One region of the Methylophilus sp. 'Pure River' genome, then DNA from elsewhere that is predicted to be linked to it. Evidence: predicted binding sites of a transcription regulator. Region 1 holds the regulator's gene; the other holds the start of a gene.
The links. Region 1 encodes FNR, which switches genes on or off when oxygen is low (the NO sensors DNR and NnrR bind a similar motif). Its sites were predicted from a motif close to TTTGATNTANATCAAA; they were not measured.

Region 1 (3,424 bases):
GATGTCCTGGTCAGCCATGGTGCTGTAACCCTGGAAATTACGGTGCAGCCTGCCCTGCTGTTTGGCGATGGCGAGCGAATCATCAGGTAAGGCGAAGTGGTCCATACCAATATACACATAACCTGCCTGCATTAATTGCTGAATTGCCTCCGACAGCATTTGAATCTTATCGACCGCATTGGGTAACTCATCTTGCAAAATACGTCGTTGCGGTTTGAATCTTGATGGCAAATGCGCATAGCCATATAAAGCAATGCGGTCCGGGCGCAAGGTCGTTATTTTGTTAATCGTCTCGCGAAACGTCGCTGGGGTTTGTTTGGGCAAGCCATAGATCAAATCAGCATTAATCGACTGATACCCCATCTCGCGCGCCTGTTGCATCAGCGTTTCCACTTGCGCATAAGACTGCACTCTATGCACGGCCTGCTGTACCTCAGCGTCAAAGTCTTGCACACCAAAACTCAGGCGGTTAAAGCCCAGGGTACGCAGATGCTGCAAGCGCTGCTGGTTCACCGTGCGTGGATCGATTTCGATGGAGTATTCACCCTCTTGGTTAAACACAAAGGCTTTTTTCAGCATGTCGACCAGGCTGGTTAACTCGTCATCATTGAGAAAGGTCGGCGTACCGCCGCCCAGGTGCAATTGGTTCACCGCCTGCGCTTGAGAAAACTTGTTCAGGTGCAGATTGAGTTCGCGTTGCAGGTAGTTGAGGTAAATGGCGCCCTGCTCATAACGCTTGGTAACGATTTTATTGCAGGCACAATAAAAACACAGGGAGGCACAAAACGGGATATGCACATAAACAGACAGCGGTTGCGTCCAGTTGCTGATATTGCGTTGCTCTGCCGCCTTGACATAGGCCGCTGCATCAAACGCCTCGACAAAGCGGTCTGCCGTGGGGTAAGAGGTATAACGCGGCCCCGAAACATCATAGCGTTCGATGTGCTCTTGAGTAATCATCAACGGTTGTTTCATGGTATCTAGCAAATTCTTTCCTGTCGGCACGAGTGAGACATCGCGTCCCCAAAGTCATTGACAGCCACTTTGCCATAAAGCAAACCATGACTTCTTGATGCATATCAAATAGTCCGATGCGTGACGCGTGCATAATGCAACTCACTATAATAGGGAAGAGTAAAAAGCATCATGTTAAATGCCATTGCAGCAGATGAAATCGCCACACATGAAATCAATGCGCATGAAGCGTATAATCAGTCGCAAGATCAACGACTGCCAAGGACCTCCCCCATGCAAGCCGAATCCAGCTTCAAGGTCGCCTGCTCTAACTGCAACCTGCGCGAGCTGTGCCTGCCCATAGGTTTAAGCACGGACGAGATGAGCAAATTGGATGGCATGGTCGCCACCCGCAAAAAAGTGAAGCAAGGTGGTCACCTGTTCAGCAGTGGCGACCCGTTTACCACTTTGTATGCAATCCGTACCGGCTTCTTTAAGACCTGTGTAGTATCTGAAGATGGCCGCGAACAAGTCACCGGCTTCCAGATGGCGGGGGAAATCATGGGGCTGGATGGTATTGTCAGTGACAAGCACAATTGCAACGCCATTGCGCTGGAAGATGCCGAAGTCTGCGTGATGCCGTTTAACCACGTTGAAGACCTGTCACGTGAAATCCCTATGCTGCAACGCCATGTGCACAAAATCATGAGCCGCGAGATTGTGCGCGAGAATGGCGTCATGATGTTGCTGGCCAATATGCGTGCCGAAGAGCGGCTGGCGGCTTTCCTGCTCAATTTGCTGCAACGTTTGCACGCCCGTGGCTACTCGAAAAGCGAATTGATTTTACGCATGACACGTGAAGAAATCGGCAGCTACCTGGGCATGAAACTGGAAACCGTGAGCCGTACCTTCTCCAAGTTTAGCGACGATGGCATTATTGAAGTTAAACAGAAAAACATCCGCATCCTGGACCACGAAAAACTGAAGGCGATCTTTAACGCCAGCACGTGTTAAGCAGCGGCCTCGCCGTCATCATTACTGACGCCCGATGGAGCCCTCTGCCCTTTTTGACGCGTTGATGTCTTATGCATCCACGCGCCACTGGCAGTATATTTACCCGGTGTGGTCACGCCGGGCACAAGGCCTTTCTATCGGCATCAACCTGCACCCCAATCATTGTTGTAACTGGCATTGCGTGTATTGCCAGGTGCCAGGCCTGCAGCGTGGCCCCTCACCAACGATAGACACTCACCGTCTGCAGCAGGGGCTCACTGACTGCCTGAATTGGTTAACCCTGCATATCCACTACACCACGTTGACGCTGCGCGATTGCGTGCAGGATATTGCATTTGCTGGTGATGGCGAGCCAACAACGTCACCGCAGTTCGCAGAAATCCTCGACATGGTTGCCCACCTGATGCAGCAACGCAAACCACATGACCGCCCAGCCAATTTACGGCTCATTACCAATGGCAGCCAGTTGCAGCATGCGCATATACAACATGCACTCAAACGCTTACACGAGATGGGCGGAGAGGTATGGTTCAAACTGGATGCAGGCAACGATGGCGAGATGCTGGCAGTCAACGATACGCATTTGCCGCTGGCATTGCATTTGCAGCGCCTGCAAACTTGCTGCACACTTTGTACAACCTGGGTACAGACTGCGATTTTCAGTAGATCACTGCACGGGGAAACCGTGACCACGCCAACATTGCCAGGCTACATGGAGGCTTTATTGCCATTAAAACAGCGTATCAGCGGCATCTTGTTGTACGGCATTGCCAGACCCAGCCAGCAAGACCTATGCGGCTGCATCCAGGCTACTTCAGAGAAGATATTAGAGAAATATGCCAGCACATTGCGCACGCAGGGATTCCGCGTGCGCATGTTTGTCTAGACGGATAACGTTAGCGCTATTCTTCGGCTGGTTTAAGGCCGGTTTGCGCATGATTGCGGGCCTGAATGGCAGGCGCCATGGCTTCATCCTGCACATCATAGCCTTGCGCATCCAGCGTTTTATTGATTTCTATGCCCTTGCGGTAATAGTCGTCAATGGCCGGATCCGGATGCGTAATGGCCAGGTACAAGGTGATAAAAGACGCCACCACGACCAGGGACGGACCGCCAATAATCAGCCAGACATACGCATTCTGGTACCATTTTTGTGTTTCAACCATCAGTGTTCCTTTATCTATGTTGCTTTGTGCCAGCCGACTCGACGTCACGCCTTAGCCGCTAATTGCTGGGGACAATAAAGACAGATTTTTCCTTAACCGTTTCCTTTGCTTCAATGTCGGTTAACTCAAAGAAAATCTTGTGCGATCCAGCACGGGTCTCACCGTCAGGCACCTGCACCTCAACAATGACATTACGCTTCTCAAAAGGTTTAAGTGCTTTGAGCTGCTGACTGTTATTGTCTGAGAAATGGATCGCAAGCGCGGGTAAACCAGTGACCTTCAGCTCATAA
Region 2 (3,424 bases), on a different contig from region 1:
TTGATGGCTATTGTCTATCGACTGCTTATAGTCATGATTCCTGAACCATGCCGAGAGTTCCCGAATGTTGGCAGTCATGGCAACAGCAGCCATTGCTGTTAAACTTACAGCTTATATTTTAAAGCAGCATGACGCATGGTCAAAACTCAATTGCCTCCCGAGGTCAAACCCGGCCAATCCCTGCCGTTATTGCAGGCGCTCCATATTCTGACGCGCGATGGCAAACTCAATCAGGATAGCCGCCGTAAACTCAAGCAGGTCTACCACCTGGTTAATTTTATCGAGCCCCTGATGCAGACAGTGATGGATAAACAGTCGCAGCCGGTGCTGGTTGACCATGGGGCAGGCAAGTCTTATCTGGGATTTATTCTTTACGACCTGTTACTCAAGCAGCACGCTGGCGGACAGGTGATTGGTATTGAAAGCCGCGGTGAGTTGATAGATAAATCACGCCAACTGGCGCAAGAGTGCGGCTTTGACCGTATGCAGTTTGAGCATTTAACCGTGGCCGAGGCTATGCAGTCGCAGCAACTGCCTGAAACCGTAGATATTGTCACGGCCTTGCATGCCTGTAATACGGCGACAGATGATGCGATCCAGTTCGGTTTGCAAAAGCAGGCGCAATTTATGGTGCTGGTGCCTTGCTGCCAGGCAGAAGTGGCCGAGGTCATGCGTCAGCACAAGGCTGAAACGCTGGCCCAGACTTTTCTCAGTGAATTGTGGCGGCATCCTATCCATACGCGTGAGTTTGGCAGCCAGGTCACCAATGTGTTGCGTTGTCTGGAGCTGGAAGCGCACGGCTACCAGGTGACGGTGACCGAGCTGGTAGGCTGGGAACACTCAATGAAAAACGAGCTCATCATTGCCAAATATACCGGCCAGCGCAAACGCAGTGCACGCGAGCGCGGACAACAGTTGCTGGAACAACTCAATTTGACCAGTCTTTCTGCGCGCTTCAACTTTCAGTAAATAAGTCTCTCCGCATATAAAAAAACCTCTGACACTGGGGTGGCGTCAGAGGTGAATGGAGCGCATTAATGCCCCAGGGAAGAGACTTTAAAATATCCAGTTTAGAAACGTTTGCCGACCCCTAAGCTGATTACCCAAGGGTTAATGTCCAGAGAGTCGATTTTTGCCCAGCGGTTGCCAGTGGTTGCACTCTTCATTTCGACGTCGGTATCCATCCAGACGTATTTCACATCCGCGTTCAATAACCAGCCATCTTTCAGGTTGATATCTACACCCGCTTGCAGGGCAGGGCCAAAGCTGCTGCGGTCAATTTTGATTTTCTCGCCTGCAGTCGCACCAGAAGTAAAACGCAGGTTACGGTCCAGCATAAACGTTGCGTTCAAGCCTGCGCCTACATACGGGTCTATGGTCTGGTCTGGATTAAAGTGCCATTGCACGGTGAGTGTCGGTGGCAATGCATCAATACTACCCAAATGCTGGTTACCAACCACACCCGCGCTGTCACCGCTGATTTTGACATCATGTTTGCTACCCAGCGCCAGAATCAGCTCGGTTGCAATGTTTTTGGTCCAGTAGTAACTAATATCCAATTCAGGGATGGTGTTGCTGTCGACTTTCAGGTCAGCACTAGGCGTCATCACATTGGCGCCTACCGCTTTGTTCACCGTACTGCCCAGGCGGCTGCTTTCATTGGGGCTGACATTGGTTGCACGCAGGCGAACTACCCAGTCACCTTGTTCGGCATAGGCGTTGGTGGCAGGCAACAAGGCGGCCAACATAAAACTGATTGCGGTTTTTTTCATTGTGATCACTCCATTAGGTGCATTGAATTTAGGGTCATTGTAGGTTTGCTCGCCAAACCTGGTATTGACCCAAATCAACTCAGCACGGCTTTGTGCTGCGCATGTACACCTAAGGGGTGATGGGGATGCGGATAGCGCTGCGTGGCTATCCGCGAGGGAGTGCTCTGCTAAAACTAATAGTCGTTGCGCTGTTTCCAGGCGTCATCCAGCACTTTGGATTTTTGCTCAAAAATAGACTTTTTGGTTTCCAGGTCTTTTTCTGTCTGCACTTTATCGGCTTGGTATTGCTGTAACTTCGCTTGTTCCTGTGCAACCAGGGCTTCCTGGGATTTAATTTTTTGCTCAAGGTCACTGAGCTTGCTCATGGCATCGCCCACCGCATCCCGTGCTTTAGCCGCTTCGGCTTGCTCATTACTGATATTGCGAGCAAACACTGGCTGGCTCAGTGTGGCGATCAAGAGTAGAACAGAAAGGGCTTGTAAACGCATGCGAGACTCCATAAAAACGACATAACAACATTTCGACACGATTATAAAGCCAAAATGCCTTCGGGCTTGATATTGGCTGGTCACGATTAATTGCCGATGATGCGTGGTTAGTAAGCTGTCATGGCATTAGGTTCCTGCATCCATAAATATCAGCCAGACGGCTTGAGTGTCAATTTGGTCGATGATTCAGCAGATTTATTGATCTACCTCAATATGTAATTTATTAATTAAGTTATTGTATTTAAAAATAAAAGTTATGTTTTTTGTAAGACAAATTCTGACATGTCTAACAGAAAAAACGGATATCAGCCAGCGTGATTTTGTGTCAAACGTGACGGCTATCTAGCTGGGAGAAGCAGAGGTTCAAGCAGTCTTTTAATTGCAAGCCATGCACATGTAAAACCATGGGCATGAGTGCAATGAGGGGCGGATTGACTCTCCATTATTAAATTAAATTGTCTCAATGACTCAGGGATAGAAAGCGATAGATGATGAAATTAAATTTGCCAGTCACTGCCACAGAAGTCCAGTTTGATGATGCCCAGTTTATGTTGACGAGAACAGATCTCAAGGGCGTGATTACCTATGCCAACAAGGATTTTATTCAAGTCAGCGGCTTTAGCGAAGCTGAGCTGGTTGGTAGCAGTCACAATATTGTACGCCACCCGGATATGCCCGCTGCCGCCTTTGCCGATATGTGGCGCAGCTTGAAAGCCGGTAAGCCATGGACAGGGCTGGTGAAAAACCGCACCAAGCATGGCGACTTTTATTGGGTGGTGGCGAATGCGACGCCAGTGACAGAAAACAACCAAGTGGTGGGCTACTTATCGGCGCGCCGAAAACCAACGCGCGCGCAAATTGAAGAGGCTTCTGCCGCCTATGCACTATTCAATGCAGGCAATGCCAAGGGTCTGGCGATTGTCGATGGAAAAGTGGTCAGCGTGTCCTGGGTGAATAAATTAAAAAATAGGCTGGGTGCGATTACCGTCAAGCAACGCTTGGTGGGCCTGGCGGCCACGGCTTTTGCATTGCTGGCGGCGCAAACCGGACTGGATGTGGCCAATCACGCACAATCGCTAGCCACGTCTTTTGCCGGATTGGGCCTGGCCTTACCCGTGTTGCTCGCTTTGGCGATGATCATTGCACGCTCTGTTACCCAGCCAC

Region 2: a site for FNR is predicted at 1,836-1,851, ahead of ACIDE9_RS10755 (OmpW/AlkL family protein). Genes of this name have one in related genera too.

What each region holds. Positions count from the first base shown of each region.
Region 1 covers NZ_JBKOUE010000001.1:434,179-437,602, reverse strand. The annotation lists gene hemN (oxygen-independent coproporphyrinogen III oxidase) at 1-975, opposite strand, end outside; gene fnr (fumarate/nitrate reduction transcriptional regulator Fnr) at 1,147-1,968, shown strand; gene ACIDE9_RS02245 (hypothetical protein) at 2,033-2,854, shown strand; gene ACIDE9_RS02240 (FixH family protein) at 2,871-3,134, opposite strand; gene ccoG (cytochrome c oxidase accessory protein CcoG) at 3,193-3,424, opposite strand, start outside.
Region 2 covers NZ_JBKOUE010000008.1:62,491-65,914, reverse strand. The annotation lists gene ACIDE9_RS10760 (class I SAM-dependent methyltransferase) at 136-969, shown strand; gene ACIDE9_RS10755 (OmpW/AlkL family protein) at 1,071-1,772, opposite strand; gene ACIDE9_RS10750 (hypothetical protein) at 1,946-2,260, opposite strand; gene ACIDE9_RS10745 (PAS domain S-box protein) at 2,752-3,424, shown strand, end outside.